Regions from separate parts of the Roseateles sp. GW821-FHT09G03 genome, predicted to be linked through region 2. Evidence: predicted binding sites of a transcription regulator. Region 2 holds the regulator's gene; the other holds the start of a gene.

The links. Region 2 encodes FliA, which starts transcription of late flagellar genes. Its sites were predicted from a motif close to CTAAAGTTTNNNNNNNNNNNGCCGNTA; they were not measured.
Region 1: a site for FliA is predicted at 6,241-6,267, ahead of AC07OZ_RS04675 (SPM autocatalytic domain-containing protein). Genes of this name have one in related genera too.

What each region holds. Positions count from the first base shown of each region.
Region 1 is NZ_JBWKOK010000001.1:1,032,472-1,047,934, reverse strand. Features, by position in the region: gene AC07OZ_RS04675 (SPM autocatalytic domain-containing protein) at 1-6,136, opposite strand, end outside; gene AC07OZ_RS04670 (VOC family protein) at 6,715-7,209, shown strand; gene AC07OZ_RS04665 (DUF6928 family protein) at 7,251-7,931, opposite strand; gene AC07OZ_RS04660 (alpha/beta hydrolase) at 7,972-8,913, opposite strand; gene AC07OZ_RS04655 (response regulator) at 9,040-9,474, opposite strand; gene AC07OZ_RS04650 (FlxA-like family protein) at 9,515-9,928, opposite strand; gene AC07OZ_RS04645 (inositol monophosphatase family protein) at 10,074-10,868, shown strand; gene AC07OZ_RS04640 (MFS transporter) at 11,039-12,457, shown strand; gene AC07OZ_RS04635 (glucosamine inositolphosphorylceramide transferase family protein) at 12,541-13,470, opposite strand; gene AC07OZ_RS04630 (glycosyltransferase) at 13,476-14,552, opposite strand; gene AC07OZ_RS04625 (efflux RND transporter periplasmic adaptor subunit) at 14,964-15,463, shown strand, end outside.
Region 2 is NZ_JBWKOK010000010.1:145,741-161,203, reverse strand. Features, by position in the region: gene AC07OZ_RS27460 (SMI1/KNR4 family protein) at 1-271, opposite strand, end outside; gene AC07OZ_RS27455 (hypothetical protein) at 325-702, opposite strand; gene AC07OZ_RS27450 (hypothetical protein) at 982-1,722, opposite strand; gene AC07OZ_RS27445 (hypothetical protein) at 1,861-2,655, shown strand; gene AC07OZ_RS27440 (hypothetical protein) at 2,692-2,976, opposite strand; gene AC07OZ_RS27435 (endonuclease V) at 3,014-3,514, opposite strand; gene AC07OZ_RS27430 (hypothetical protein) at 3,634-4,107, shown strand; gene AC07OZ_RS27425 (GNAT family N-acetyltransferase) at 4,168-4,623, shown strand; gene AC07OZ_RS27420 (hypothetical protein) at 4,961-5,326, opposite strand; gene AC07OZ_RS27415 (hypothetical protein) at 5,430-6,182, opposite strand; gene AC07OZ_RS27410 (hypothetical protein) at 6,157-6,765, opposite strand; gene AC07OZ_RS27405 (hypothetical protein) at 7,690-8,409, shown strand; gene AC07OZ_RS27400 (hypothetical protein) at 8,467-9,378, shown strand; gene AC07OZ_RS27395 (hypothetical protein) at 9,529-9,801, opposite strand; gene AC07OZ_RS27390 (hypothetical protein) at 9,940-10,416, opposite strand; gene AC07OZ_RS27385 (abortive infection system antitoxin AbiGi family protein) at 10,707-11,432, opposite strand; gene AC07OZ_RS27380 (methyl-accepting chemotaxis protein) at 11,458-12,822, opposite strand; gene AC07OZ_RS27375 (RNA polymerase sigma factor FliA) at 12,894-13,607, opposite strand; gene AC07OZ_RS27370 (MinD/ParA family ATP-binding protein) at 13,629-14,450, opposite strand; gene flhF (flagellar biosynthesis GTPase FlhF) at 14,769-15,463, opposite strand, start outside.

The DNA.
Region 1 (15,463 bases), on a different contig from region 2:
CCAGCTGGGCCGAGGTCAGCGCCTGCAGGGCGTTGGTCGACAGGGCCTTCAGATCCGCCGTTTCGATGGCGGCCATCTGGTCCGTCGTCAGGCCGGCGACCTGCTTGCTGGTCAGCGCGGCGACCTGCGTCGAGCTCAGGGCGACCACGGCGTCGGTGCTCAGCGCGCCAACCTGGGCCGAGCTCAGCGCGGCGACCTGCTGCGAGCTCAGCGCGGCGACGTCGGCGCTCTCCATCGTGGAGATCTGCGCGGTCGTCAGCGAGGCGACCTGCTGGGTCGACAGCGCCTTGATCTGGCCGCTCGTGAGAGCGTTCAGGTCGTCCGAGGACAGGTTGCTGACCTGACCGGTCGACAGCGACGCGACCTGGTTGGTCGTCAGCGCGGCGATCTGGTCCGAGCCGAGTGCGTCGATCTGGTCGGTGCCCAGGGCACGCAGGGCCGTGGTGGACAGCGCCTTCAGGTCACCCGTTTCCAGGGCGGCCATCTGGTCGGTCGTCAGACCGGCAATCTGCTTGCTGGTCAGGGCGGCAACCTGCGCCGAGCCCAGAGCGACGATCGCCTCGGTGCTCAGGGCGCCGACCTGGGCCGAGCCCAGGGCCTGCACCTGCGCGGTGGTCAGCGCGGCGACGTCGTCGCTGGTCATCGTCGAGACCTGGCCGGTCGACAGCGCGGCGACCTGCTGGGTCGACAGCACCTTGATCTGGCCGCTCGTCAGTGCGTTCAGGTCGTCCGAGGACAGATTGCCGACCTGCGTGGTCGTCAGCGCGGCGACCTGCTGGGTCGTCAGCGCGGCGATCTGGTCGGAGCCCAGCGCGTCAAGCTGGTCGGTGCCCAGGGCACGCAGCGCGACGGTGGACAGAGACTTCAGGTCGCCCGTCTCGATGGCGGCGATCTGGTCGGTGGTCAGGCCGGCGACCTGCTTGGTCGTCAACGCGGCGACCTGGGTGGAGGTCAGCGCGACGATGGAGTCGGTGCTCAGCGCGCCGACCTGCGACGAACTGAGTGCGGCGATCTGGTTGGTCGCCAGCGCGGCGACGTCACCCGACTCCATCGTGTTGATCTGGCCGGTGGTCAGCGCGGCGACCTGCTGGGTCGTCAGCGCCTTGATCTGGCCGCTCGTGAGGGCGTTCAGGTCGTCCGAGGACAGGTTGCTGACCTGGCCGGTCGTCAACGCGGCGACCTGCTGGGTCGTCAGCGCGGCGACCTGGTCGCTGTTCAGCGCGTCGAGCTGGGCGGTGCCGAGCGCGGCGATCTGGGCGGTGCCCAGAGCACGAAGCTGACCGGAGGTGAACGCACCGAAGTCATCCGTGGCGAGCTGGCTGACCTGACCGGTCGTCAGTGCGGCGACCTGGGCGGTCGTCAGCGCCTGGACCTGGTCGGTCGACAGGGCCTGCAGCTGGTCGCTGGTCAGGGCGCGCAGGGCGGTCGAGGACAGGGAGCGCAGGTCCGCCGTCTCGATGGCGGCCATCTGGTCTGTCGTCAGGCCGGCGACCTGCTTGCTGGTCAGCGCGGCCACCTGGCCCGAGGTCAGGGCGACGACCGAGTCGGTGCTCAGCGCACCGACCTGGGCCGAGCTCAGCGCGGCGACCTGGTTGGTGGCGAGCGCCTGCACGTCGGCCGATTCCATCGTCGAGACCTGGGCGGTCGACAGCGCAGCGATCTGCTGCGTCGACAGGGCCTTGATCTGGCCGCTGGTCAGCGCGTTCAGGTCGTCCGAGGTCAGGTTGTTCACCTGGCCGGTCGTCAGCGCAGCGACCTGCTGGGTCGACAGGGCGGCGATCTGGTCGGAGTTCAGCGCCTCCAGTTGGGCGGAGGTCAGCGACTGCAGCGCGTTGGTGGCCATCGCCTTCAGGTCGCCCGATTCCAGGGCGGCCATCTGGTCGGTGGTCAGACCGGCGACCTGCTTGCTGGTCAGCGCGGCCACTTGCGTCGAGGTCAGCGCGACGATCGAGTCGGTGTTCAACGCACCCACTTGCGCGGAACCCAGCGCGGCAACCTGCGCCGTGGTGAGGGCCTGCACGTCGGCGGACTCCATCGTCGACACCTGCGCGGTCGTCAGGGCGGCCACTTGCGCGGTGCCCAGCGCCTTGATCTGCGCGCTGTTCAACGCGTTCAGGTCATCGCTGGCCAGGCCGGCGACCTGCGCGGTCGTCAGCGCGGAGACTTGGACGGTGCTCAGTGCCGCGACCTGGTCGGAGCCCAGCGCGTTCAGTTGATCGGTGCTCAGGGCGCGCAGCGCGGTGCTGCTCAGCGCGCGGAGGTCGCCGGTCTCGATGGCGGCCATCTGGTCGGTGGTCAGGCCGGCGACCTGCTTGGTCGTCAGCGCGCCCACTTGAGCGGAGCTCAGTGCGACGATCGCGTCCGTGCTCAGCGCGCCGATCTGGGCCGAGCCCAGCGACTGCAGCTGCGCGGTGGTCAGCGCGGCGACGTCATCGCTGGTCATCGTCGCGATCTGGCCGGTCGTCAGCGATGCGACCTGTGCGGTCGACAGCGCCTTGATCTGGCCGCTCGTGAAGGCGTTCAGGTCATCGGAAGTCAGGTTGCTGATCTGGCCGGTCGTCAGCGACGCGACCTGGACGGTCGACAGTGCGGCGATCTGGTCGGAGCCCAGTGCCTCGATCTGGTCGGTACCCAGGGCGCGCAGCGCCGCGGTGGACAGCGCCTTCAGATCGCCCGTTTCCAGGGCGGCCATCTGGTCGGTGGTCAGGCCGGCGACCTGCTTGGTCGTCAGCGCGCCCACCTGGGCGGAGGTCAGTGCGGCGACGTTCTCGGTCGACAGCGCGCCGACTTGCGCGGATCCCAGCGCGGCAACCTGCGCCGTGGACAGGGCCTGCACGTCGGCGGATTCCATGCCGTTGATCTGGCCAGTGGTCAGTGCGGCGACTTGGGCCGTCGACAGCGCGCGAATCTGGGCCGAGCCCAGCGCGTTCAGGTCGTCGGAAGCCAGTGCCTGAACCTGGGCGGTCGTCAGCGCAGCGACTTGCGCGGTCGTCAACGCGGCGATCTGGTCGGAATTCAGGGCGTCGATCTGCGCCGTCGTCAGGGCGCGCAGCGCATTGGTCGACAGCGCTCGGACGTCCACGGTCTCGATGGCGCCGACCTGGTCGGTCGTCAGGCCGCCGACCTGCTTGGTCGACAGCGGGGCGACCTGCTGCGAGCTCAGCGCGGCGATGTTCTCGGTCGACAGCGCGCCGACCTGGTCGGAGTTCAGCGCGGCGATCTGTTGCGTGGACAGCGCCTGGACGTCGTTGCTCTCCATCGTGGAGATCTGCGACGTCGTCAGGGCGGCGACCTGAGCGGTCGACAGCGCCTTGATCTGGGCGCTGGTCAGCGCGTTCAGGTCGTCGGAGGTCAGGTTGGCGATCTGGCCGGTCGTCAACGCGGCGACCTGGGCGGTCGTCAGCGCGGCGATCTGATCGGAGCCCAGCGCGGCGATCTGGTCGGTGGTCAGCGCGCGGATGGCCGCGGTGCCCAGCGCCTTCAGGTCGCCCGTTTCCAGGGCGGCCATCTGGTCGGTCGTCAAGCCCGCCACCTGCTTGGTCGACAGCGCGGCGACCTGTGCGGAAGTCAGGGCGACGATGTTCTCGGTCGACAGCGCGCCGACCTGGTCGGAGCTCAGCGCCTGCACCTGGCCGCTGGTCAGCGCCTGCACGTCGGCGCTTTCCATCGTCGAGACCTGCGCGGTCGACAGGGCGGCGACCTGGGCGGTGCCCAGCGCGCGGATCTGGGCGGAGCCCAGTGCGTTCAGGTCATCGCTGGCGAGCGCCTGAACCTGGCCGGTCGTGAGCGCGGCGACCTGCTGGGTCGTCAACGCGCCGACCTGGTCGGAATGCAGGGCATCGAACTGGTCGGTGGTGAGGGAACGGATCGCGGCCGTGGACAGGGCGCGCAGATCCTGCGATTCCATCGCGGCCATCTGGTCGGTGGTCAGGCCGGCGATCTGCTTGGTCGACAGGGCGGCGACTTGTGCCGAGCTCAGCGCGGCGACGTTGTCGGTCGACAGCGCGCCGATCTGGGCCGAACTCAGCGCGGCGACCTGGGCCGTGGTCAGCGCCTGCACATCGGCACTTTCCATCGCGGAGACCTGGGCGGTCGACAGCGCCGCCACCTGGGCGGTGCCCAGCGCGCGGATCTGGGCCGAGCCCAGGGCGTTCAGGTCATCGCTGGACATGGCCTGGACCTGGCCGGTCGTCAGCGCGGCGACCTGGCCGGTCGTCAACGCGCCAACCTGGTCGGAGTTCAGCGCATCGAACTGGTCGGTGGTCAGCGAGCGGATCGCGGTCGTGGACATGGCGCGCAGGTCGCCCGTTTCGAGGGCGGCGACCTGGTCGGTCGTCAGGCCTGCGATCTGCTTGGTCGACAGCGCGGCGACCTGGGCGGAGCTCAGCGCGGCGATGTTCTCGGTGGACAGCGCGCCGACCTGGGCCGAGCTCAACGCCTGGACCTGGCCGGTGGTCAGCGCCTGGACGTCGGCGCTTTCCATCGTGGAGACCTGGGCGGTCGACAGCGCGGCGACCTGGGCAGTGCCCAGCGCGCGGATCTGGCCCGAGCCCAGCGCGTTCAGGTCGTCGCTGGACATGGCCTGGACCTGACCGGTCGTCAGCGCGGAGACCTGCTGGGTCGTCAGCGCGGCGACCTGGTCGGAATTCAGCGCGTCGAACTGGTCGGTGGTCAGCGAGCGGATCGCGGCGGAGGACAGCGCACGCAGATCCTGGGATTCAATGGCGGCGACCTGGTCGGTCGACAGACCGGCCAACTGCTTGGAGGTCAGGGTCGCGAACTGGCCGGAGGTCAGCGCGACGATGGCGTCGGTGGACAGCGCGGCAATCTGGGCCGAGCTCAGCGCGGCGACCTGGCCGGTGGTGAAGGCCTGGACGTCGGCGGACTCCATGCCCGAGACCTGGTCAGTCGACAGTGCGGCGATCTGGGCGGTGCCCAGCGCACGGATCTGCGCGCTGCTCAGCGCGTTCAACTCGTCGGTGGACAGCACCGCGACCTGGCCGGTCGTCAGCGAACCGATCTGGGTGCTGGTCAGCGCCGAGACCTGGTCGGAATTCAACGCCTGGACCTGGTCGGTCGACAGAGCGCGGAGAGTGGCGGTCGAGAGCGCCTTCATGTCATCGGAGCTGATGGCCGCCATCTGGTCGGTCGTCAGGCCCTTGACCTGGGTGGAGCTCAACGCGCCGATCTGGCCGGAACTCATCGCCTCGATCGAATCGGTGCTCAGGGCGCCGACTTGGGCGGAGCTCAGCGCGCGCACTTGTGCCGTCGTCAGCGCCTGCACATCGGCGCTGTCGACGCCGGCCAACTGGTCGGTCGTCAGCGCGGCGATCTGCTGCGTGGTGATGGCACGGATCTGGTTGGTGTCCAGGGCGGCGATCTCGTCGCTGGCCAACTGGCGGATCTGCTGCGTGGACAGCGCGCCGATCTGCGCGGTGGTCAGCGCGGCGACCTGGTCGGAATTCAGCGCGGCGATCTGGTCGGTGCCCAGCGCCTTGACAGCGGCGGTGCTCAGCGCGTGCACGGCGTCCGAGGTCAGCGCGGCGGCTTGGTCCGAGGTCAGCGCGGCGGTCTGGGTGCTGCTCAGCGCGGCGGCCTGGTTGGTCGCCAGAGCGGCAACGCCCTCGGTGGAGAGGGCGGCGACTTGTTGGGAGCTCAGGGCCTTGATCTGGTCGGTCTTCAGGGCCTGCAGGTCGTCGGAGGCCAGGGTGCCGATCAGGCTGGTGGAGAGGGCGGCCACCTGCTGCGAGCTCAGCGCGCGGATCTGGTCGGAGGCCAGCGCGTTCAGGTCGTCGGACTCCAGGTTGCGCACCTGTTGCGTGGTCATCGCGACGACCTGCTTGGTCGTCATCGCGCCGAACTGGTCGGAGCCCAGGGCATTCAGTTGCGCGCTGGTGAAGGTCTGCACCGCGGCGGTGGACAGCGCCCGCAGGTCTTCCGACTCGATGGCCGCGATGTTGGACGTCGTGAACAGCGACACGGCCTTGGTGCCGAGCGTGGCGAACTGCGATGTCGTCAGCGCCTGGAACTGCTCGGTCGTGAAGGCGGCCCAGTCTTCGCTGGTCAGGCGCGCCAGGGTCGTCGACGTGAGGGCGGCGATCTGGTCGGTCGTCAGGTTGGTAATCAGCGATGCCATCTTGGAACTCCGTGAACCTATGGGGGCGGATGCGCCCATAGGCGCGAGGTGGATTGGGTCAGCTTGTTGCCGGGCACCCGAACTTCCGGACGCCGTCATTCGGTTTTCGGTCGCCGATTGACAAACTTGAGCTAGCCCGGAAATGTTATTGGCGGCGCGCTTAACGTGAACGGAACAAAAGGGCCCGGAGTCGGCCTCAGTTCACGGTTACAGAAGCGGCGTAAAGCCCGCGAACGCGGGGGAGGGGATGCTTGCCGAGGCAAGGGATTCCGGCATCGTCATTGAACGATCGTTCACTTGTCACGTGCCAGACATCCAATGGTGATCGGCACTTACGCGCGATCCTGAAATTCGAATGGACAACGCTGAGCGCATTGAGGCGCGGATAACTGCCACCAGAGGTGACTGCTACAAAATGTAAACAGTGTGAACGAAGTCTGACCGGATCCATGACTGGCACCCGCCTCGGGCGATTCCCGGGTGTGTCGGGCGTGATAAGTTCACGGGTTTCCAGCCAGTCCGCCACGCTCAGTTTCAAGGGTATGAACGTTCCCATTAGTTATTGACGTCGAATTAATATGACAACGAACGCAACGAAGCCCTTCCGGATCCTCGGCATCCAGCAGATCGCCATTGGCGGATCGGACAAGGCAGCACTGCGCCGGTTGTGGGTGGACATGCTGGGGCTGCAGGTCACCGGCAGGTTCGTGTCAGAGCATGAGAACGTCGACGAGGACATCTGTGCGATCGGTGCCGGGCCGTACCGGGTCGAGGTCGATCTGATGCAACCGCTGGATCCGGAAAGGAAGCCGGCGGTTCATGCGACACCGCTCAATCACGTCGGGCTGTGGGTGGACGATCTGCCCAAGGCGGTCGAGTGGATGACCTTGAACGGCGTCCGTTTCGCGGCGGGCGGTATCCGCAAGGGAGCGGCGGGTCACGACATCTGCTTCATCCACCCGAAGAGCAGCGGCGAGTTCCCGATCGGCGGGGAGGGCGTGCTGATCGAGCTGGTCCAGGCGCCTGACGACGTGGTGAGCGCCCTGGGCGGCCCTGCCGGACCAGGGGCCTGATCCGCGCAGCCGGTGTGCCGCCTACGCCAAGGCTGGCACCGTCACCAGAACTTCCACCAGGGCGAAGGCTCGGAACGCTCCTCCATCGTCGCCTTGCGCCGCATGCCTGAGCGCTGGAAGTGCAGCAGGGGGATGGAGAACGGATCGACGCTCGCCGCGCCGCCGCCCTCGAGTTGATAGCCGAAGCGGGCGAGCAGCACCTCCTCGCCCAACTCCAGCGGATGGAAGGGCAAGGGATAGGCGTCCTCGCCGTCGTCGCCGGTCACGCCCTGCTGCTCCGCCCAGTACGGCGCCTCAAAAGGCAAGGGCTCTCCGATGTCCTCCAGGATGCCGCTGTCAGGGGACAGGCTCAAGGAGCGGATGAGGCGTCCGTCCTCCCAGACGGCAAAGGCGAACCAGTCGACCACGCTGTGCATCGCGTGCAAGGTGATCCGGCGCTTGCCGGCGATGTCGAGGAAGCGGCCCGGTAGTTGCGAGGGGTGGTCGACCGCGAACTCGCTGGCCGCGATGACGGAGACGCCGGGGAAGCAGCCGATGAACATCAGCGGGTCCGGCGGATTGGTGTAGCTCAGGTCGCCTTCGCCGATCAGTTCGAGCGATTCTCCGGGGAAGAGCGTTTCCGCCAGCGCGCGCGAGGCGTCGCGGTCGAGCGCCGGCTGCGCTTCCAGGGCCACGCGAGCGTCGCCGTCCGCGATGACCAGCATCCAAGTCTTGGCCCCCATGCGCCATCCTCTCCGATCGATGGCGAGGATGGTAATCGCGTCAACCCTGGTACGGCCCTTTCCCGGGCAGCGCCCACAGCAGGCCGAGCGTTGCGCCGGCCGGCGCGACGGTGAGGTGGTCCTCGCCGGCCAGCACGCGGCTCTCGATGCGCAGCGACTGGTAGCGGCGCTTGCGCAGCAGCGCCTCGAACCGGCGCGTGTCGGCGACGAGGTCGTTCTCCTTGTTGAAGCGCGGTCCCGGCGCCACGGCCTCGTAGGCGCCGACGTATTGGAAGACCCGGGCCGCCAGATCGGTGTGCTGCTTCGCATAAGCCGCTTCGCGCTCGAACATCAGGTGGCGGTCGAACCAGAACGACGGACTGCCGAGGATGTAGTGGCTGAACAGCGCCGGCTTTGCGAACAGCACCTGCGCCGCGAAGAGCGCACCATAGGAATGTCCGAGCAGGACGCGGCGGTCCGGGTCGAGCCGGTACCTGGCGGAGATCGCCGGCACAGCGACCTCGGCCAGGTACTGCAGGTAGGCCGCTCCTTCGCCATAACGAGGTGCGCCATAACGATCGGCGGGCTGGCCCGGCCGGGTTCGGGGATCGCTGGGGGTGTAGTCGCGCGAACGCATGTCCACGGCGGACTCATCCGTCGGCCCGGCCAGCCCGATGACGGCGAAGTTGGCAAGGTTGCGCCCCTGCTGGCCCACCCGGTTGCGCAGGGCCCGTACGAGCGGGAACGCATACGGGGCGTCGGTCACGAAGACGGCCGGCAGCGGACCGGCGTTCTGTGATGCGTTCTGGGGCGCATTCGGCGGCAGGTCGACCCAGACCTCGTAGCGGCGGCCGGTGGCCGGATCGGGCAGCGGGTGGACGAAGGTGCCTGGGAGGGCGTAAGGCCCGGTGGCATCCGGCAGCGCGGGGGCGGCGATGGACCGGACGGTCGGCATCAGCAGCGAGCCCAGCGCCGCGGCGAGGACTTGCCTGCGGTCGGTCATGCGAGGGAGTGGGAGCAACGAAGGGTCGCGAGTGTCGCGTCCAGTCGCAGCGGGCCGCTCCCCGGAAGCCGTTACGTGCGTTACGTGCGGCGTGCGCTCGAACGCGCGCCCCGCACGGGGGGCGCCTCAGTCGACCAGGATGTTCCGGTTCTTCAGCGTCAGGTGGATCTTGTCGCCGACCGTATCCTTGTTGAAGGGCTTGACGATGTAGCCGGTCGCGCCGAGTTGCGCGGCGCGGATGATGTCCTCCTTGCGCCCCTCGGCGGTGACCAGCAGCACCGGCACCTTGCGCAGCGGATCGGACTCCGGCTTGGCGCGTAAGGCTTCCAGGAACTGGAAACCGTTCATCACCGGCATGTTCACGTCGCTGAGCACGAAATGGATCGGCTCGCCGGATTCAGCGGAGAGCTCGAGCTGGCGCAGCGCCGCCTTGCCGTCCTCGGCTTCGAGGATCTTCTTGAAGCCGAGTTCGCGCAGCAGTCCGGAAATGATGCGGCGCATGGTCGAGAAATCGTCGACCACCAGGAAACAGAACTCTTCGCGTTTGATCGTCGTGACCATGTGGAACCCCTTCAGGGGGGGAATCCTAGCGCGAGGCGGCTCAGGCGTATTCGTCGAGGAAGGCGCCCAGGGTGGCGTGAGCGGGGGAGCGCCTCGCGTCGGCTTCATCGGCCCCATCGGTCTCCTGCTCCTGAACCTGTGTCGAGCCTTGAGGGGCGGCACTCTGGCCGGAGCGCTCCGCCGCCTTCGCCTGCGCGGCCTCCGCCGCCTGTTTCTGGATCTGGGCGATCTGGTCCATCACCATCTGCATCTGGGACTGCAGCAGCTTCTGGCGCTTTTCCTTCGCTTGGGCGTCCATCGTCGAGTCCGACGCGAGGTCCTTCATCTGCTTCTGCAACTGCTTGAGCTGCGATTGCAGGCGTGCGATCTGCGCGTCGGGGCCCGTGCCGGAAGCCGCGGACGAGGTCCCCGTCGAGCTCGACGTTGAGGAGGCGGAGGGAACGGCGACGTGCATGATGGATTCCTGGGCGATGCTCCGATATCGGCCACCGGGGCCGGGTCTTGAGTGGCCCGGAACCCCCCGGGTGTGACGCGGGCGCATCCCCGGGCCCGCACCGGGGCTCGCATCGGGGTCATGGCGCAGGGGGTAGCATCCCCGGATGACTTCGACAACGCCTGACCCCGTCGCCGCCCTGTTGCGCCACGCCGCTTCCACCTGGATCGCGCCACGCTTCCGCCATCTGGCGGACGACGAGGTGATGGAGAAGGCCCCCGGCGAGTGGGTCACGACCGTCGACCGCGATGTCGAGGCCTTCCTGACCCCCGAACTGCGCGCGCTGGTGCCCGGCTCACGCGTCGTCGGCGAGGAGCAGTGCGCGGAGACGCCCGAGCTGCTCGACCAGCTCGACGAGGGCGCCGTGTGGCTGGTCGATCCGCTGGATGGGACCTTCAATTTCATCTCCGGGCGCGAACCGCTGTCCTCGATGGTGGCGCTGCTGGAAGACGGCGTGACCGTCGGGGCCTGGATGCTCGATCCGATCTCGGGCGTGCTGCATCACGCCCGTCGCGGGCAGGGCGCCTGGCGGGAGTCGGAGCGGCTGCACGCAGCGCCGGGCTCCGGGCTGAGGCGGGCCGTCGTCAAGACGCGCTTCCTGCCGCAGGAGCATCAGGACCGCGTCGCGACCTGGCAGGGCGTCGAGATCCTCCCCGGCCTCAACTGCGCCGGCGCCGAGTATCCCGCGCTCGCCGAGGGCGCGTTCGATGCGACGCTGTACTGGCGCAAGCTCGCCTGGGACCATGCGCCGGGCACGCTGTTCATCACGGAAGCCGGCGGCTTCGCGGCGCGGCTCGATGGCACACCCTATCGCGCCGGGGATCGGCAGCCGGGCTTGCTCGTGGCGCGCAGCCGGGAGGTGTGGGACGAGGCGGCTGCAGCCTGGAAGACGACTGCGTGAGGCCAGGCGCGGGCTCTCCACGGGGCATGGGGCCTCCCTCCGGGAACCCCAAGCCCCATTCCGGCCCCACTCGCAGTCGCTGACGTCGCTCCCGTCTTGCGCTCGCTGACTTCCGGGGACGGTTGCATCGGTCGGTAGCGGTGCGGAACGCCGTTTGCCGCCTGCCGTCGATGACGGCTTCCCTCGATATCGCACGCCGGCTCGATCGGCTGCCCTGGTCGCGCTGGCATTGGCGCGTGGTGCTCGCGCTCGGCGTCGCCTGGGTGCTGGACGGACTCGAAGTCACCCTCGTCGGCTCCGTCGGCGCGGTGCTGGAAAGACCTGACACCCTCGGGCTGAGCGCCGTCCAGGTGGGCTGGTCGGGGTCGCTGTACCTCGCGGGTGCGATCGTCGGCGCGCTGATCTTCGGGCGGATGTCCGACCGGCTCGGACGCAAGCGGCTGTTCCTGGCGACGCTCGCGATCTACGCCGTGGCCACGCTTGCGACGGCCTTCTCCACCGACTTCACCTTTTTCGCGCTGTGCCGTTTCGTCACCGGCCTGGGCATCGGCGGCGAGTACGCCGCCATCAATTCCGCGATCGACGAGCTCGTGCCCGCCCGCGTGCGCGGCCGTGTGAACCTCGCCATCAACGGCAGCTTCTGGATCGGCGCGGCGCTGGGCGCCGCGTCCAGCCTCCTGCTGCTGCATCCGGACGTGCTCGGCCCGGTTCAAGGCTGGCGGGTAGGTTTCGGGATGGGTGCGCTGCTGGCGGTCGGCATGGTGCTGGTGCGCCGTCATGTGCCGGAGAGTCCCCGTTGGCTGCTCCGTCATGGCCGAGTCGAAGAAGCCGGCCGGATCATCGACGCCATCGAGGCGGAAGTCGCCGCCCAGCACGGACCGTTGCCGCCGGTTCCGCCGGCGGCGCAGGGCGAGCATCGCCGCGCCGTGCCCACGATGCGCGAGGTGCTGCACGTGCTGCTGCGCCGCTACCGCGTGCGCAGCGGCGTGGCCCTGGCGCTGATGCTGGCGCAGGCCTTCTTCTACAACGCGATCTTCTTCAGCTACGCGCTGGTGCTCACGCGCTTCTACGGGGTCGCCGACCATCGGGTGGCGCTCTACATCTTCCCGTTCGCGCTCGGCAACGTGCTGGGCCCGCTGATCCTGGGGCCGCTCTTCGACCGGGTCGGCCGCCGCCGCATGATCGCGCTGACCTATGGTTTGGCGGGCGTCGGTCTGGCGGCCACCGGCGTCGCTTTCGTGGCGGACGTGCTCGATGCGCGCTCGCAGGCGCTGTGCTGGTCGGCGGTGTTCTTCTTCGCGTCCGCGGCGGCCAGTTCCGCCTACCTGACGGTCAGCGAGATATTCCCGCTCGAGATGCGCGCGATGGCGATCGCGATCTTCTACGCGGTCGGTACCGGGGCAGGGGGGTTCGCAGCGCCGCTGCTGTTCGGGTGGCTGGTGGAGAGCGCGGATCGCGGCAACGTCGCGATCGGCTACGGCATCGGCGCGGCGTTGGTGATCGTGGCGGGGCTGCTCGCGCTGCGCTTCGGCGTCGATGCGGAGTGCAAACCCCTGGAGGACATCGCGCCGTCGATGGACCATGCCTGAAAGCTCCCTTTCCCGCTCGCGGGTGAGGACAGGGGTCAGGGCCAGCGGCGATGGAGGTGCTGAAGCCGTTGAGGGTGGACGCGTCAGCGCTTCCCGAACCAGCGCCGCACGCGGCGCTTCCAGTCCAGCCACTGGCGGTGGCGCGAACGGTCGATGCGCTTCACGTCGATCAGCGTCACGTCGCCGCAGGCCGACATCGTGTGCAGGCCGCTGGCGAAGTCGCGATGCGCGAGGTCGCCGGTGAAGGTCGCCGGCAGCGCCTGGACCTCGACGGCCTCCGGTGACAGTCGGTTGAAGCGCACCCAGCGCGTCGCGCCGCCGTAGCCGGTGCGGCTGTCCTGCACGGGCAGCGTCACGAGACCGTCCGCGCCGACGAAGGGCGTGCCGGCGGGACGCGCGCCGTCATTCGCGGACCTCACCGGATTCGCGCGATGCGGCGTCCAAGGACCCTGCAGCGTATCGGCATGGGCGACGTGCAGTTCGCGCTGGTCGCGCTTGTCCGGGCCGATGACCGCATAGAACATCCACCACACCCCGTCATGCCGCAGCAGCGAGGCGTCGACCGCGCGCACGCCCGGCAGCAGCGCGCAGACCCGCTCCCAACGTTCCCAGCGCTCGGCGCCATCCACAGCGCGGTAGAGCGCGACTTCCTCCGCCTGGCTGGACTCGGGGACCATCCAGACCTGACCCTCGTACTCGAAGACGAACGGATAGGAGAGGTGGAAGGGTGTCCGCAGCACCGGCCTGGGTGCGCTCCACGCGCCGCTGCTCAGGTCGAGTGTGAGACGTTGCAGGTCGGCGCGCTTGGTGCGGTAGTCGAAGTTCTCGACGAAGACATGCAGCGCGTCGCCGTCGCGCAGAGCGAAGGGATCGGCGTAGTAGCGCCAGTCGCCGGCCTCGGGCATCCAGACGATACGGTCGCGCAGTTCGCGCAGACGTTCGGGGCTGAGCAGATCGATGCGTTCGGGGACGACGCCGACGGTCCAGAAGTCCGACTTCGGACGCTTAACCATGAACCTCAACCATGGACGTCCTCGACGCTCAGCCCGGTCAGGTCCTGCACCCGGGCGCCCTGGCGCACGAGCACGTCCTGGTAGAGCCCCAGCGTGGCCCGCACGGCGGTCGAGCGGTCGTAGCGTTGCATGTCGTAGTCGACGGGGCGGCGGTTGTCGCGTTGCCGCTGTGCGAGCGACGCGGCGATCGCCTGGCCCATCGCCGGCACGTCGTCGATCGCGACGATGGCCGACTGCGCCGGATCCAGCATCTCGCGCGCACCCAGCGTGGCGGTCGCCACGATCGGCAGGCGGGCGCGCATGGCTTCGAGGATCGCCAGCGGGAACTGCTCCTCACGCGACGAGGACACGTACAGGTCCATCTCGCCGAGCAACTCGTCGACATTCCAGCGGAAGCCGAGCAGGTGGATGCGCTTGTCGCCACCGCGCAGCGACTCGAGTTCGGCGCGCTGCGGTCCTTCGCCGATCAGCACGAGATGGGCGTTCGCCGGGGCGTGCTGCTGGAAGGCCCGGATCAAGGTGTGCATGCCCTTGGCCGCATGCAGCCGGCCGACGCAACCGATCACCGGCGCGGCCTGCGGGATGCCGAGCTCCATGCGCAAGGAGCCGGACGGCGCCTTCGCGGCGCAGGAGCCGGGACTGCGTTCCGGGGCCCAGTTGTAGATGACGCGATGCATGCCGCTGAATTCCTTCAGGTGACCGACCTGCGCCGAATTGACGCATACCAGCGCGTCCATCCGCGCATGGTGATGCGTCTTGTACCCGACATGCAGCGTGCCCACCCGGGCGCTGTGTCTGGCCGCCGCCACTGCCTTGCAGGCAGGGCCGAGGTGGCCGTGCACGACATCCGCGCCCAGCTTCGCCGCCAGGCGGCGCACGCGGGCGCCGCGGAGCAGCGGCAGACGCAGACCGTGATAGCTCACGCGCTGGTCCAGCGCATGGCGGACCGCGGATCCCGCCGGCCCGATCACATGGACCGTGTGGCCCAGCGCGGCCTGGGCGTTGGCCAGGTCGACGCAGTGATGCTCACCACCGGCGATGCGAGACGAGAAGACCACATGGACGATGGAAAGTGCGCGCATGACGTCGAATCGGCAAAAAGGATAAATAACGTCCGGAGTCTATTTCTTAACATTCAGCAATAAAGCGGGATTTCCCCCGAGAACGTGGGGTGTACGGTGCGTCAATAGCAAAGGTGTGCGCTATTTCCAGTGCGGTGTTCACGCGAGGCAAACAGTCGGCACAGAAGTGGCGCGGCCCGGTGCCCGGACAGGGCGTAGTGGCCCTGGCATGGCGGAAACGCCATGTAACCAAACCGGCAGGCTCGCTCCTGCGTGCGGCGGCGCGACGAAGCGCTGTTTCCCTGGGATGAACTGCGGGGCGTGACCACCTGCATGCAGGGTCATTGAAGTTAAGCTAGCGCGCCTTTTTGCGGCTTTCGCACGAAGGACACATCTTTACGCCACCTGCCACGTTCCCCCGGAGCCCGCTTCATGCTGCGTCTGTCGCTGATTGCCCTTGTCGTTGCGTCCCTGCTTGCCGGTTGCGGCAAGTCCTCTCCCGACAAGAAGGCGTCGCCCGCGGCCGAGGCAGCCAGCGCGCCCAGCCTGCTGGTGGCCAATGAGGACGTCCAGACCCTGGGCGTGAGCGCCTATGCCAGCGGCCCGGTCATCACCGGCTCGATCCAGCCGGAGCGCCGCGCCGACCTGCGCGCCGAAGTGCAGGCCATCGTGCTGCAGGTCTACAAGGAGAATGGCGAGCGCGTGAAGCGCGGCGACCTGCTGGTCCGCCTGGACGACACCGCCATCCGCGACACGGTCCAGTCGGCCGACGAATCCGCCCGCGCGGCCTCGCAGAGCTTCGAGCAGGCCGAGCGCCAATATCAGCGCCTGAAGACGCTGCAGGCGCAGGGCATGAGTTCCATCCAGGCGATGGAAGACGCCGAGATCCGCCGCAACAACGCGCAGAGCGACCTGGTCGCCGCCCGGGCCCG
Region 2 (15,463 bases):
CGCCCGATTCGAGCAACTCCTTCCAGACCGTCCATTCGTCGAGGATGGCTTCGGTGGACAGGAAATCGGCGTTGTCGAAGAGCCCGCCGGCCGAGTCCGATTGCCCGTTGTGGACCTTCAGGCAGTCGATGAAGTCCTGAGGGAGTCGAGCGCCGAGCGCCTGCTCCAGCGCGGAGATCTCCTCGTCCGTCGCGGGCGGGTTGAGGGACTCCAGCCCTTCGGGCCAGTTGTCGGCGAGCCAGTCCTCGAACTGTTTCCAGAGATCGTTCATCAGTGCCACTCCTTCGATGCGCCCTTCCCCAGGGCCGGCGTGTCGATTCCCGCTCAGAAGTCCCGGTACTCCCCACCCGGCTCACCGTCGTATTCATCGGGGTCCACGCCACAGACTTGCACGGCATCGATGAACAGCGGGACCAGCAACTCCCGCTCGTCGGTTTCGAGCAGGCCACCGTCGGTGGCCTCCATGACCTCATGCAACCCGTCGTAGAGCTGCTTCATCTCGGCCAGCACCAAGGCGTCCGTCGCCGGTTCCGGCAGGGCCTTCAGGCGATCGAAGAACGCCTGGATCTCGGCATCCACGGCATCGGTCGCCGCCTGCGTATGCGCCGAACCCTCCACCTCGCGCATGGCCGTCCAGTGCGCCTCGATCTCGGGCCTCTTGTCGGCCAGCAGATCGTCCAGCCGTTGATTGCGCTCGCTCATGGCTCCATCTCCCTCAGGTGGTATTGCGCCGCTCCGCCGCAGCGTGCGGGACTCTATCAAAGCAGGCACAGGCGTCGAGAGCCAGACCGGCCGCCCCGACACCCCGTCGACGATCGGGAAGAAGCTATCCGGCGTTGGTGGCAGGAGCGTGAAAGTGAACCCATGGCACTCCGGCATCGTCCAGTGGCGTCTCGGCGAGGCGCGTCCGGCGGGAGAGAACTGATGCCAGACATGGGCGAGTCGACCCCTCATCAGGGAACGCGATGAGGGTGTGGCCGGTCATCGCGTCGACAGCTTGATCGACCAACCGTCGAGGCGTTGCGCCACGAGGGCGCGGAGACGCTCCTCGTCGGCGCCGATGAGACTGATCGCCCCGGAGTACCCACCGGGAATGTGCTGCAGTGGATGGTGAAGGACTTCGACGCTCGCAAGCTCCGATCGCAGGGGGACCGGCTCAGCCCTTTCAACAATGCGGAAGCTGCCGTCGGGCTCCTTGCGACTGCGTTCCACGACGGCCAACTTGAATACGGCGCCAATCGGAACGTTCAGCCTGCCAGCATTGGTCACCACCCAGCGCCCATCGGGTAGCTGACGATCGACCAGCACCTCATGGCGCGGCAGGTCCCCGCTCCTGAACGTCGCCCGGGCGCCAGCGCGAATGCAAGCCGCCTCCGCGCGTTCGACCTCGAAATCGAGAAACAGCCCGAGGTCCCAGATCAACCGCCCTTCCCGATGCTGCGCTTCCAGCTTGAACGGCTCGAAGCGCTGCGCAAAGGAGAGCGCATGCTTCAGCTTGAGCAGCAGCTTGAGGGCCTCCCTTTCGGAGTCGATGGTGACCGTGCCCGTGAACAGCTCGTTGCCCTTCGTTCCGGTGAGATCCGGGACGAAGTTGCAATGGACAGCGATCTCGCCGCCGCAGTTCTGGCATTGCCAGATCTCCATCGCCGATGGGGTCTCGGGCGCAGTGAACGTCGTGCCGCCGCAGGTGGGGCAATCCGAGGTTCGATCACGGGAAAGCATGGTTCTTTCACAAGAGAGTCCGGACCTCGAAGCATACGGTCCGCCCACGCCGCCGCGCGCGGCGTGGAGGAGTTGGCATGGCGCCCGGCCTGCCGGATTCGACAATCCCGCCTCGACCACAACAAGGCTTCAACAGTCATGGCCAACAGGGAATCCCGCGACGACGTCACCCGGTCCAGCGGCTCACGGCAGCGCGGCGCGCTGCAGCGGATCGGCGCCTTCTTCGGCGCCTGGTTCAAACCCGCCTCGAGCGGCACGCCGAGCGGCGCAGGCACCGAGGCCACTCCGCTCTGGACGCGCGAGCCGCTCGTCGAGCCCGGCCCGCCGCAACCGGACCACGCCCGGCTCCTCGACGCGACCCGCGCCCAGCACGCCGAGCGCCTCCAGCGCATGGACGCCGCCGCGCTGGCGGCCGTCAAGGGCGCGGCGCCGCCGTGGATGCAGCGGTCCGACGCGCTGCATGAGGTCCTCGTGCAACAGGAACTGCTGCTCACGAAGGGGCGGATCGTCTGGGCCGGGCTGGTCCAGGCCAACCGGCTCCTGTTCTCGCCCGGTGAGGTCGACAGCGCCGCGGCCATCGTGCATTCCGCCGATGCCTACTTCGACGACCATCCGCAGGAGATGAGGCACATCAGCCAGGCGTACTACGCGCTCAAGAACACGGAGCAGACCGACCCGGCGCTGAAGGAGGTCTCGCGCCGCGTCACCGACGAGATGAGCCGCCAGATGGGTCAGGTCGTGCCTGGCGTGTTCTCGCGCCGACCGCTGCAGGACTCCACCATCGTCGTCTTCCGCAAGCACCTGCCCACGGGCGTGCTGCTGCACGGACTCCTGCCCCTGCTGACCCACCCGTCGACCCCGGCCGTCATGATCCTGCCCGCCGAGTTCTGGCCGGAGGAGCTGGTGCTGCGCTGGAAGGCTCAGGCGCTCTGAGACGTTCTGGCCGTCCAGCGCCTCCAACGGTCTCGGTCAGACGTCGATGCCCAATGGGCGAAAGACGTCGAGCTGATGGATGACCCACGCTCTGAACTCCGCTTCGGAGATCGGGTTCTCGACCGGGAGCACCCCTGGCCAAACGCGCGTTGCCATTCCGATCCAGTCTTCGCCCAGTTGCTTGATGGCGGGGTTCGAGTTGTAGTGCTTGGCAGCGAATGCGAAGGTGACGGCCTCGCAGCAGACGAAGGAGAAGTGGATATCCCCCGCGATGTAGGCGCGCGCGCAGTCGATCAACTTGCGGAGTTCAGGGATTGCCATCGTTGAGCGTCGCCAGGGCGAACCGTTGCGGCGGGCATCAGTCCGCGTTCTTCGCAAGGCGGGCGGCGAGCTTCATGAGCGTCGGCACGCGCTTCCTGCCGTGCATGGATCGCAGCCGCACCTTGGCCGCGCCGATGTCGATGCCCGCGCAGGTCACCACCAGCGGCGGCGTTTCCTCTTCGCGCATGACCTCGAACTGCGACGACAGGCCCGGCAGGCTCTTCTTCGACACGCCGACGACGGGCACCCCGCCACCCAGCGCGTGATGCAGGTGCTGGCCGAGGCCAGGCGTGTCGTCGGCATCCAGGTGGACGAAGCCGTCGATCAGGACGAGCTCGGGCTCCAGGCTGTGCTCGCGCAGCAGCTGCATCACGCAGGGCAGTTCCCGCAGGTCGAGTTCGCCGCGGACGGCCTTCTCGACATGAGCGATGCGCGAGACATAGGTCTTCGCCGCTTCAGCGGCATCCCAGGCATCGAACGCCACGGCGGCGGCATTGGCCTGCGCGCCATCGAAATGAACAGCCACTACAAGTTTCATGCGGGGATTATGAGTCGCGCATTCCGAGGTCCGTCGATCCATGCGCTCACCGGATGCGATCGAGCGTCCGATTGGCCGGGACGTCCCGCTCATAAGATCCGCCTCTGGAGAATGCCCCCATGAAGAGCCACCCCGTTCTGCAATCGAGCACCGCGGTCATCCTGGCACTACTGACCTTGACCGCTCACGCGGTGCAGCCGGGAGTGCCGACGTACCGCATGCCGTCCATCAACGCCAAAGACCACTTCGCCGTGGCGACGCGGGGCGGCTATCAATACGCGCTGTCCGCGCAGCCCTGCGGCTACCCCGCGGTGACACGCCACCTTGAGGCGGGTCACGCGATGGCGTGCAAGGACGTGGCAGGCGGGTGCATCGATCCGTCGACCGCCAAGGTCTCGCCCTGGAAGAGCGCGCTGGTGATGTATCCCGATATGCGCCACGTGTCCGAGTCCTGCTGGAAGGCGACTGCCGTTTCTGACGCGGCCAAGCGGGGCAAGACCGAGATGGCCTCGATCTGCGCTCCGGACGATACGAACCGCCACATGGCCTGCGAGCTCATCCCGATGAGCGACTTCAAGCCGCTGGTCGAGTGATAGGAGCACTGCGGCCGAGGCCGGGGCAAGGGCCCGGGGTGAGGTACCGACAATGCCCGCATGGAAACCCCCTGGATCATCCGGCGCGTCGCCCCTTCCGACGCTGATCAAGTCGCGGCGCATGGCTGCTTTCGCGAGGACGACGCCGAGCGTCGCCCCGCCTACTCGGCCTGGGTGAAGCCGCGCATCGGGTCCGGGAGCTATCTGGGCTGGTTCGCCGTCGACGACGGGATCGTCGTGGGGGGCGCCGGCGTAGTCCTGCTGGACTGGGGACCCACGCGCGGCAATCCCGGCGGGCAGATGGCCCGGGTCACGAATGTCTTCACCGCCGGCACCCATCGCCGCCGCGGGGTCGCGAAGGCGCTCGTCGTGACCGCGCTCGAGCACCTGCGCCGGCTGGGCATCAACGAGGTCCGGCTCGGCGCGACCGAGGACGCGCGGGAGCTCTATCGATCGCTGGGGTTCACAGAGTACGCGGCGGAAATGCGGACACGGTTGCAGACGACCGAGGGGTAAAGCGGCGGACTCGCGCGTGGGGCACCGGTTGGGTCCCCTCGGCGGTCGCTGGCGACCGTTCTATCGGTGTGCTTCAGGCGCCACTGGGAGTGGCCCCTCCCACCCTGAATTCCTCCGCCAACCACAGGTCCAACAGCCGGTGGCGTGCCAGGTCTTGAGTGGTGACGAGCAGAGCGGACATGGGGGCTCGGTCCTGTGGCAGCGATGCCCCATCCTGTGATCGACGTACTCCTGTGCGACGTCCAGCGGAAGGCCTTCCAACCTTGCAATCGCTTCGGCGTAGTTCGCCGGCGGCAGCGTCGAAAGCTGGGCGACCGTCCCGAGCGATACGCCATGGTCAGCAAGGATGACTGCGCCGCATTTGATGCAAGGTTCGCGAGCTGTGGACATCGCCGAGGGTTTGTAGAGTGACCGGCTGGGTGCAGGTCAAGCTCGTCGCGCACAAGGACTGACCCCATTCGACCAAGGCGCCGATCGACAGCATCAACCGGACGATCTGCTTCGTGCCGCCAGACTGAGTGACGGGCATGACCTGGCACTCCTGGCCTTCGCCGTGATGGATGAACACAGGGAAGAAACGCCGCCTGCCGTCGAAGCCTTCTTCGCTGGCGATCTGAAGGTCGCCCTCCTGAAGAGACTGCTTGACGTAGCTGCGGACGTCGTCGTGCTTGCTCAGCAGTTGGGCAACCTTGTAGATGTCCATGAACAGCCATTCGCGCGTCTCGCTGCTGCCACGTTGAATTGGATGGCGCAAGCTGCGGTTCAGCCAAATGGAAGCGCTCCAGAGTCTAGTGCGCCCTCAAATGTCAAGTGTTGGCTTGATCCAGCTCTGCCAAAAAACTCGCCAAGAACCGCTGTGCAAATGCCTCAACCTTTTCATTGACGAAATTCAACTTGAGAAATGAACTCCAATTCTTCGCGTTTAAGATCCTATAAAAGAGACAGCATTGAATCAACAGAATCAACCTATCCAAATCTTTGGCAATAGCACTTACCCACACACCATTCTGCCGACAGTCATCAAACAACTCGATATCCAAGTCAACACATGGCTCACACCGACCGAGCTTCTCGAAAAGATTCTTCTCGGATATCGCCACACTCAACATATCTTTGTTTTCAGGGAAACAACCGTCCAGCACATCCCAAATGCGGATCAAATCAATGACATCCTGCGCTTCTGAAGCACTCTCAACAAAGAGTCCTGCCAGCTTCTCCTGCAAATAACGATCACAAATGTTCAAGCAAGAAGGCTGCAATGAAGCCCATCCTCTTCCATCCCACTTATTCTTCCAAAAATCCTCAATGAGTGCATCAGGTGGCAAATCTTCGCGCCGTTGCCGGGAGAGATCGCCGTCGATACGCGGGCGACGCGAAAGCCATGGCTGTATAGACTCGCAAGCAGACGAGTTCGATGCTTCGGAGTACTCAAGGTGGAAGCCGCGATTCAATTCACCTTCTTCTGCCAATTTCAACACCAAACCAGCGAGCTCCCGAGCAATCTCAGGCACCGAATCGGTTGCAAAAATTTCGTCAAGCGTTTGGCGAAGATCCTGCACGAAGGCTCCGTATAGCTTCTACCAATTTTAGGTTGTGCGAGCGCATGCGATCAATACCGTTTCGACTAGCGAGCAACGAAACTCCGAGAAGAAATGGGGCAGAAAGCCATGCAGGCCAGCCTGGCGCGGAGGTTTCAAACTCCAAATAGAATCCGACCATTACCAGCGCAAGAGCGCTCAGCCACAGCGACAGGGCCGTCTCGAGGACCATCACCCATTCGGCACGTTCCACGAAGACTCGGTTGTACAGGGTTTCGTCTTGCTTCCATAGCACCGCCAATTGATCGTCGGGATTAGGCTGTGGATGATTCAGAAGGATTGCGAGGGTCTCCACCAATCTTGCGCGCTCGCGTTTGTAGGCTCGCCAGGAAAGTGTCCATCGATAACCACGCACCGCATCGAGCACATAGCCTGTGAGCACCGAAAGAATGATGACCTGCGTAGGTCCGACCAACGGCTCCTTGCCGAAGAACAGCGTCGGTTCAACGAAAGACGCCGGAGCAATCAACGCAAGGAAGACAAAGATGAGACCAGGCACCACATATCGGGTGAAGGTCTTGGCAATTGCTTCTCCGTCGAACATTGTGAGACCTTAGAGTAATCGGGCAGTTGGCACCGAATAGGCTTTCTGGATCTCCAGCCGGCAGCAGTAGCCGCACCGGCCATTGAACGACTGTAAGTGCATCACCTTTTTCCGCCAACCGGAGTGTTGCCTGCGGCGGTAAATCTGCGGTCCGGCGCCCGGAGCTCAAGCACTTGGCCGCCAAACAGGACACGTTCATCCTGTCTTGTCGCCCTCATCCAAATCCCGCCGTTCGTTCTCATCGTGCTCCCTTGCTGCGCGGCATCGTACGCCCCAATATGAAGTTCGGCATCCTTTAAGTTGAGGATGCCGTGCTCCACATATCGTTGCTCTCTGACGGCGCGCGATAAGCGGCAAGAAAATCCCCCAAGAAACGTCCCATCAAAACAAGCCAAGTGACACGCGTTCCGCGTAGGCACTCGTTTTTCGTGGGCGGCCTGATCAGCGTCAATTGAAGTCGCATGATTGGGCAGCATCTCGCCTTCGCCCCTTGGCGAAGGCTCTTTCAACATCCAATCGGCGACGATTCAACTTATTTACTCCGAACGCGCCGGCCAAGTGGTTGTCCAGAAACGGCTTTTCGCCCCGGATTCAACATATCCGTTTGAGCCATTCAACTTACAGCTGACCAAGTGGGCCGGCGTGTGGCCGGAATCGATGGGCCGCCTCGACTTAGGACATCCGCGCTGGCAGGAGCTTTGCTAACCAACATGGGTATAGCTATGCAGATTTAAGTCAGCTCGACTGATGGATTCAAGTGATGTAAGCAGTTGCAGGTTTCAAATAACCGAAAGATGGCGACGATTCAAGTGCGCGATTCCTCCGGCCTATTCGAGGCAGCAGGGAATCCTTGGCAATGATCCAAGCTCATTGGGAGCAATTCTGGGACGCCAAGATTGACGCGCTTCTTAGGAGAAAAGAAAGATGAAGAGAATCGTCACCCTCGGACTTGTCGTCCTGCTGAGCATCGGAACCAGCTCATCTTTTGCGTACTGTGCAAACGACGAGTACCTGATGACCCCGAGCCCAGGCTCTGTAGAAACCCCACACAGTACGACTGTGAACGCGAGCGGCGGCAAGATTTCCAGCGTTCAGATGGACGGCAGGATGTTTCGAATCACCCGCTCCGCTCGGGGCACGATCACGGGGTTTGTGGACGAAGCAGGCCACGCTACGCCCATCGTAGAAATCGATGAAGCGGCCCCTTCGGGCAAGCGCGGCATCACTTCAGAAGCACTTGATCCGTGCCAAACGGGTGGGGATTCTTTGATGCTGGACGTCGCGGGGCTGCCGCGGGTGGAAATCACCAGAGAGAGTGCCGGTGACACCTATTTCTGGAAAGACATCGCGCAAACCGTTTACCCATCGGTCCCCGAAGTTGTGGGGCTTGGTCCAGATCCGGATCGTGTGAAGGCCTGCAAGCCAGGCTACGACAGCTGCATGAAACAAGCTGCTGAAAATCTTCCCATGTTCTTTTCGGCTTGCTTGAAGACCTCTGATTTCGCCAAAGTGAGGAGGCCGAGTTGGGGCGCCCTGATCTATACCGCCATCATCACGGCCTGTGGAGCAGCTGCAGAATGGATGAAGAAGCGGAATGAAAATGAGTGCGCGAATTCGTTCACCAGTTGCTCCGTCGGAGGCTAGTCTGCTGTTCAGCACCGAAAAAACACTTGAACCAATTTGACTTGAGGGAGAGTCGAGATGCGACTCAAATGGATCGTAGGCCTGCTTGTGCCCATTGTTCTATTGGCGCTTGTCGGCCTCTCGAAAGTTTCATCTGGAGAGGGCGAAGGAGCTAACGTCACAGCCAAGTCTTTAAACGCCCCGATTGCCGCTCCCGCACCACAGAAGTTATCACACGCTCGATCCGACGAACCAATCGTCGTCGCAAATACTGCGTCTCAGACCAAGGCGTCTCCCCAATTCGATGATCCGCCTTTCAGCTTCCAAGTTGAAGCCGCGCTGTCTGGCAGTGATGGCGAAGCAGCCATGAAAGCCGTATACGACATGGAACGGTGCGAAAGCACGGACAGGATGTTGGCCGACGTATTCAGGATGCGCGATGAGATCAAAGATCCGAAACTTAGAAGGGGATATGTATTGGTTGCAGAAGCACTGTCGAAAGAGCAAAGAAGCTGTCAGACCCTCTCCGCGTATCACAAGTCCCGTCGCGGCGATCTACTGAAGATTGCGAACGCACAAGGGGTGCCGGGCGCTGCGTTGAAATACCTCACCCAGTCGAATGAGGCTGTCGATTCAGACATCAACGCAAAGAATCAAGCGATCAAAAATCTCCAAGTCGACGCTCGGGCTGGAAGCCGCCATGCAATCTTCATTCTTGGGATCGAGGGGGAGAATTACCAACTTCCCCCTGAGACGCGCTGGGCCTTCGCTGCTGCGGCTGCTTGGATACAAAAGAACGATGGAAGCGGATTCAGCCAGATCGATGACTTTCTGATCATGGCTCAGCAAATGGCGTCGTATCCTCCAGACACTCCGGACGACGTTGCGAAACGAGTCGACGAAGCCGCCAAGCAGTTAATCGAGGCCTATCTCACGGCGCGTAAGAATCGTGATCCCCGTCTGCCGCCAATAAAACCTCCGTCGCAGTAGCTGACTTTTCGCCGTATTCGTGCAAACGCTAGCGAACCGCGCCTACAGACGCATAGGCCAAAACGAAACGAGTGCCACACGCTCCCGCGTGGGCACTCGTTTCATTGGCAGACTCCATTGCTTGACGCTGCGACTGGAGTAAGCGTGCTACTACTCGCTGCTCCGGCCTACCCCGCGCGAGACGTCTTCAATTGCCTTAAGAAGTGCCTCGGCGAATTTTTGAACTTCATCGACACTCAATTCGAGCTCACTATTCGCGGTCACGTGCAGATCAGCGATCCCCTCAATTCCGGAGACCGAGATATCAACATCGGGATGCACTTGCCACGTCTCGATGTTGACAAAGCCAGGATGGATCTGAGCCACCTCAATCCAACCTTGGCGATATGGAACGCCGATCGCCTTGATGCTGACATTTTTCATTGGTGTCTTCCTTGTTGCTCGACGCAGCGTAGCGCACGAAGCAACCCCAAAACAAAGCGAGTGCCGCACGCTCCTGCGTGGGCACTCGTTTTCTTTTGGTGGTCAGGAGATGAGTGGTCGATCTGAAACCCGACACTGTCAGCCTGCCTCGATCGAGTTTTTCAGCTGGCGGCCGTGGTCTTCGACGGCTGCAATCTCGATCACGGCGAAGAAGCTGGCGACATCGTGAAGGAGCTCGACGGCGATATGGCGCGGGTTGCCGTGCTTGCGGCTCCTGTCCATCGAAACGTCGACTTCCTGAAGGAGCGAGGTCGCGTGCGTGAGACGGTCGCGCACGTTGGCAATAGCGACGCGGACGGTGATGTTCTGGTCGAGCACAAGCGGATGGTTGTAAAACCCGCCGTCCTCCGCCATCCCGTAGTAATAGGGATTACCGGCGGCTACATTGAGCTGCTCCAACGTACGGTCGGAATTGAGCGCGAGGGGCTGACGGTCGAGGAACGGAACCGAGCGTGCGCCGGGACCGGGGTCCAACTCGATATGTTCGAGGGCGAGAAATTCCGAGAGACGGAAATTGCTGTCAGCGACGTCGTGGATGAAGCGAGTGGTGAGCATGGAAGTCCTTAACTAAACGGCAGTTGAGGGACGACCACCTGAGCAATTTAATGCGGAGGGTGGGCGAGATGTCAAAACACGCATTGCTGACGTGCGACCATCCTCACGGAGAAGTCCATCTCGCCCGTTGAACGGATTTGAGAAGCCGGCAAATCGCCGAGACGTGGCAATGAGTGTTTTGAGCACCTGAATGAATCCTCTCACCTTATCTATCGACCGACAATTCCCTATGAAGGTAGAAAATGAACATCAGAACAACTCGAACAAGTCAGCTACGAGCCTCTTTCAGGCTACATATCTTCCTTGATTTGCTCTGCGGTCAGTATTCTTGTTGTCAACCTCTGCACATCGGAGAATGAGTATTTAATCCCCTTCGCAGCCTGAAGAATATTGACAAACTCCGAAATTTCATCATCAGAGTTAATTACTATGTACTTTATGTCATTCGGCTCGAAGCTCAATCTCAACCCAGACAGGGCTTCATCGAAGTCCCTCTTCTCCTCTTTGTAATCGACTTCAGGGACCATAAAGTTCACAAGATCATCAACTGAGGGAACATAGCGCCACTCCCGCTCATCGGCGAACCTATACCGCTCTATGACTTTGCTTCCTCTTTGAAGCTTACCTTGAAAGTTCTTTATATACCGTAGAACATCCAAGAGATTGCGTTGAGCAGAATGGCTCTTCTTTGCATCGCGGACAAAAGCTTCAAAAACCTTTACTAGGCTTGCCGAAAGATGTGATTTCGAGTCCAGGTACAAAACCGGATTCAAACAATTCTTTTCGGCCCATTCTCTAGTTAACCCAATACCATAACAACCATACTTTCCAAGATGTTCATGAATTTGTGAGAGCGGAATGTCGCAAAAACTCACCATTGGCACTCTCATCGTGTAGTTGATTTCCCCTAGCTTGAAGTTTTCTCGACAATAGAAGATTCGGAAATTTTCCGAGAGGATTCCGGCAAGCGCCCTCTTGGTTTTTGTAAAATGAATTATGGTATTGGAGCTAATCATTATTAGCTATCCTCCGTATTGCAAGTCAGAACCCAAACGCCAACCTCACCCCACCCCAATGCCTCCCAGCAACGGTGACGGGTGCCGAAGCCTCCTTGAGCAGCACGAAATTCCCGCCGCCCATATCCCGGCGGTAGGTTTGCAGAAGGAACGGTCGTTGATTCCGGGCTGAAGCCAGCCCTGTCCGGTCGTTGAAGATCCGCCGGTAGCGGCTATTGGCTGTATTCCAAGCCACGTCGCCCGCGCGCTGGGGTTGGCAGTACCGCTTGTTATGCGCCGCCACGTACCCGTTGCGGTCCACCGCGATGCAGAACACCACCTTGTCCGAGAACTTCAGCACCCGCTCCTGGACCTCCGGGAACAGCTGATCCGCGATTTGCGTGAATCTCGTCGTGAACTGCTGCGGGTCGGTCCCCGCGATCGGCTGGTAATGCTCGTCGAAGAGCGACGACACATCGATCCGCTTTTCCTTCACCGCGCGTTCGAGCAACCCCGCGATCTCCGCCGCCGCCCCCTGCACCGCCTGGATGTACGGCGAGTCCTCGACCTCGACGCCGCTCGACGCGATCTGCTCGATCATCTGCTCCGACAGCCGCAGGAACCGGTCGCTGCACGCGAACGCCGACTCCAGCTTGCGCATCGCCTGCTGGATCTCCACCCCGAGCTCTCCCGAGCGCTCCGCCAACTGCTGCGTCGTCGCCTGGCTCTCCTGCGCCGACTTCGCGATGAGGTCGACGTCGACCTCCACATCCGCGAACGCCTGCAGGATCTTGCTCTGGCCGGCTCCTCCCGAGCCGTCCGCCCTCAGTTCCCGGCTGAAGGCCTCGATCCGCGTGTCCAGCGTCCCCACCGTGCCCATGATGGCCTTCGACGACGCCTCCACCTGCGCCGCCAGGTCCTTCACCGCATCCGCCACCACGCCGAAACCGCGGCCCGCTTCGCCGGCGCGCTTGGCCTCCACCGACGCGTTGAACGCCACCAGCCGCGTCTGCAACGCGATCTTCGTGATCTCGGACGCCGCCCCGGAGACCTGACGCAAGGTGGACACGATCCCGCCCACTTCGTCGCCGACGCCGGACAGGGCCGTGCGCGCGCGCTCGACCGCCTCGCGGGTCTGGTTCGTGGATTGATTGATGCCGTCCTGCGCATGCCGGACCTGCTCGAGCTCCGAGCCCAGCGCCTGCATCGCCTGCGCCTGCGAGGTCACGACCTTCTGCGTGTCCTCCAGCAGTCCGCGGACTTCGGCCGCGTCGCGGCCCAGTTTGGAAACGCCGCTCGAGAGCTCTCGAACGACCTTGGTGGTGTTGCCCTGCAGCGTCGGCTCGCGAAAGCCAACCTCGGCTCCCCCCACCGACGCGTCAGGCGCCGCCTTCCCGGCGCGCCTGCGCAATGAGTCCCACATCGGACGCTCCCCTCATGGTTCTTGGACCACAAGGATTGCGGCCGCGTATGCGGCTCGTTTTACCAGTCGCGCAGCTTCACGCGCAATCGGGCAATCGCTTGACTGTGCAACTGGCACACCCGCGATTCGGTCACCTTCAGCACCGCCGCGATCTCTTTCAGGTTCATGTCATGTTCGTAGTACATGGACATGACGTAGGCCTCGCGCTCCGGCAGGTTCTTGATCGCCTCCACCAGCGCCTCGCGCATGCGGTGGTCGCCCAGCATCGCCATCGGATCCGCCGAGTTGTCCCCGACGTGCCGGTCCAGATAGTCGTCGTTGTCCTCGCCTCCGGAGATGTCCTCCAGATAGACCAGCTGCGTCCCGCGCACCTTGCCCAGCATCTCCTGGTATTCGGTCAGCGAGATGCCCATCTCGGCGGCGATCTCGGACTCCTGCGGCGGGCGGCCGAGCTTCTGCTCGAGCTTGTGCACCGCGCTCTCGATCGAACGCTGCTGGCGGCGGTTGCCGCGGCTCATCCAGTCGCTGCCCCGCAGTTCATCGAGCATCGCGCCACGGATGCGCTGCGTCGCGAAGGTCTCGAACTGCACGCCCTGCGCCGTGTCGAAGCGCGACAGCGCGTCCGTGAGGCCGATCAGGCCGACCTGGATCAGGTCGTCCAGTTCAACGTTGGCCGGCAGTTTCGCGATCATCTGATGCGCCAGTCGGCGCACCAGCGGGCTGTACTGGCGGATCAGCGAGTTGTTGTCGAGTTGACCCTTGGCGGTGTACATCGTCTCGTCTCCAATCCGGCGTCAATGCGCAGCGAGGGTCACGCCTTGCGGGGCGCGGCCAGCCTTGGGCTGCCACATCGGCCGCGGACGCAGCGGCATCGCATCAGCAGCGCTGTCGAGCGCCGCACCGGGCACCGACGCCAGCAGCAGTTCGCGCGCCATGTGACGCATCTCGTGCGTCAGGGGCGCGGTCACCGGCTGGCGGGGATCCAAACAAGCCCACTCGCGCAGCACCGCGCCGAGGAAGCCGTCGCCGCAGCTCGAGAGCTGCTGGGCGATCCGCTCCGCCAGGCGCAGCTGCGGGTTGCAGGCCAGCAGCAGGCTGTAGACCATCAGGCCCGCGCGCTGCGTGAGCCATTTCATTCCGGCGTAGGCGTAGGTCACGCTCTGCACGTCGGTGTCGGCCAGCAGCACCGGACGCACTTCGCGCGACACCAGCACGCGGCTGAGTTCCGCGGCGCTGGCGTGCAGCAGGACGACGTCGGCGAACGGGGCCGCGTCGGTCACCGCTTCCAGGAATTGGGCGGCCGAGCCGTTGGCGTTGACGTAGCGCATCGGCAGTCCGCGCGCCGCGAGGAAGGAGACCTTCGCCGACAGCGGTTCCACGCAGGCTGCGAGGTCCACTGCCGCCAGCTCCGACGCCGCCGAGGCGTGCTCGCCCGCGTCCACGACCAGCGTGTGCAATCCGAGTTCGCCGAAGGCCGCGCACATGCCTTCCAGCAGCGCGCCGCTGCCTACGACATGCGGGTTGCTCACCACCGGCACCACGCGCACGCGCGCCGTGGCGAACAGACGGCGCAGGCCGTCGGCCTGGTCCTTGGGAGCATTGCTGAAGTCGCGCATTGGGCTGCTCTGTGTCTCTTGCGTGTTCCGCCCCAGCGCCCTTGTCCCTCTCGAAAGGAACCGGCCATTGCTGGAGCCGTTACCGGAAGTTTCGCCCCGGGGGCCACTCCTTGACCGGGAATTGAAGGGGGGAAACACCCCGCTTTTCTCTTCCGGCACCCTCACCTCGTGGACCTCTCACACAACGACTTCGAGCGTCCCCCGCGACAACGGAAAAAGGGGGAAGAGCCCGAGCCCGTCCCCCTTTCTAGAACTTGTGACCGGGTTTGGCAACTCCCGTCTCCCGGAAGCCCCTCCGATCGAGCGGTCAGCCCTGGGTCAGTTCATCCCCATGGGAGAGGATGCGCCCACGGCGCCAGCCATCGTGCCGGCGGTGAAGATCAGGTTGACGTCGGAGGCGTCCACGCGCCAGGCCGCCTGGCCGTGGCTGCGCAGCGCGCGCTGCACCAGCGCCTGCGACGACAGGCGATGCCAGTCTTCCGGCACGCGCTGGCCGTTGGTGACGCCCAGGACGCGCAGCTTGTGGCGGATCACGGTGTCCAGCGCCGGGGCCAGCTTCACCGCTTCGTCCAGCTTGGACAGGATGACGCCTTGCGCTTCCGCGCCGCGCCATGCGCCGACCACGTCCTCGATCGTCTCGCCCTGCTGGGCGGCGTTGACGACCAGGATGCGCTTGATGCTCTTGTGCGCCAGCATGTCCAGCAGCTCGGCGGTCCGGCTGTCGCGCTGGGCCGTGCCGGCCGTGTCGATCAGCACCATCTTCTTGGACGACAGCAGGTCCAGCAGGTCTTCCAGCGACGCGCGGTCATGCGCCGTGTGCACCGGCACGCCGAGGATGCGGCCGTAGGCGCGCAGTTGCTCGTGAGCGCCGATCCGGTAGGCGTCCAGCGTGATCAGGCCGAGCTGGCTCGCGCCGTACTTGGTCGCGAAGGCCGCGGCGATCTTGGCCGTCGTCGTCGTCTTGCCGACGCCGGTCGAGCCGATCATCGCGAACACGCCGCCCTGATCTTCCA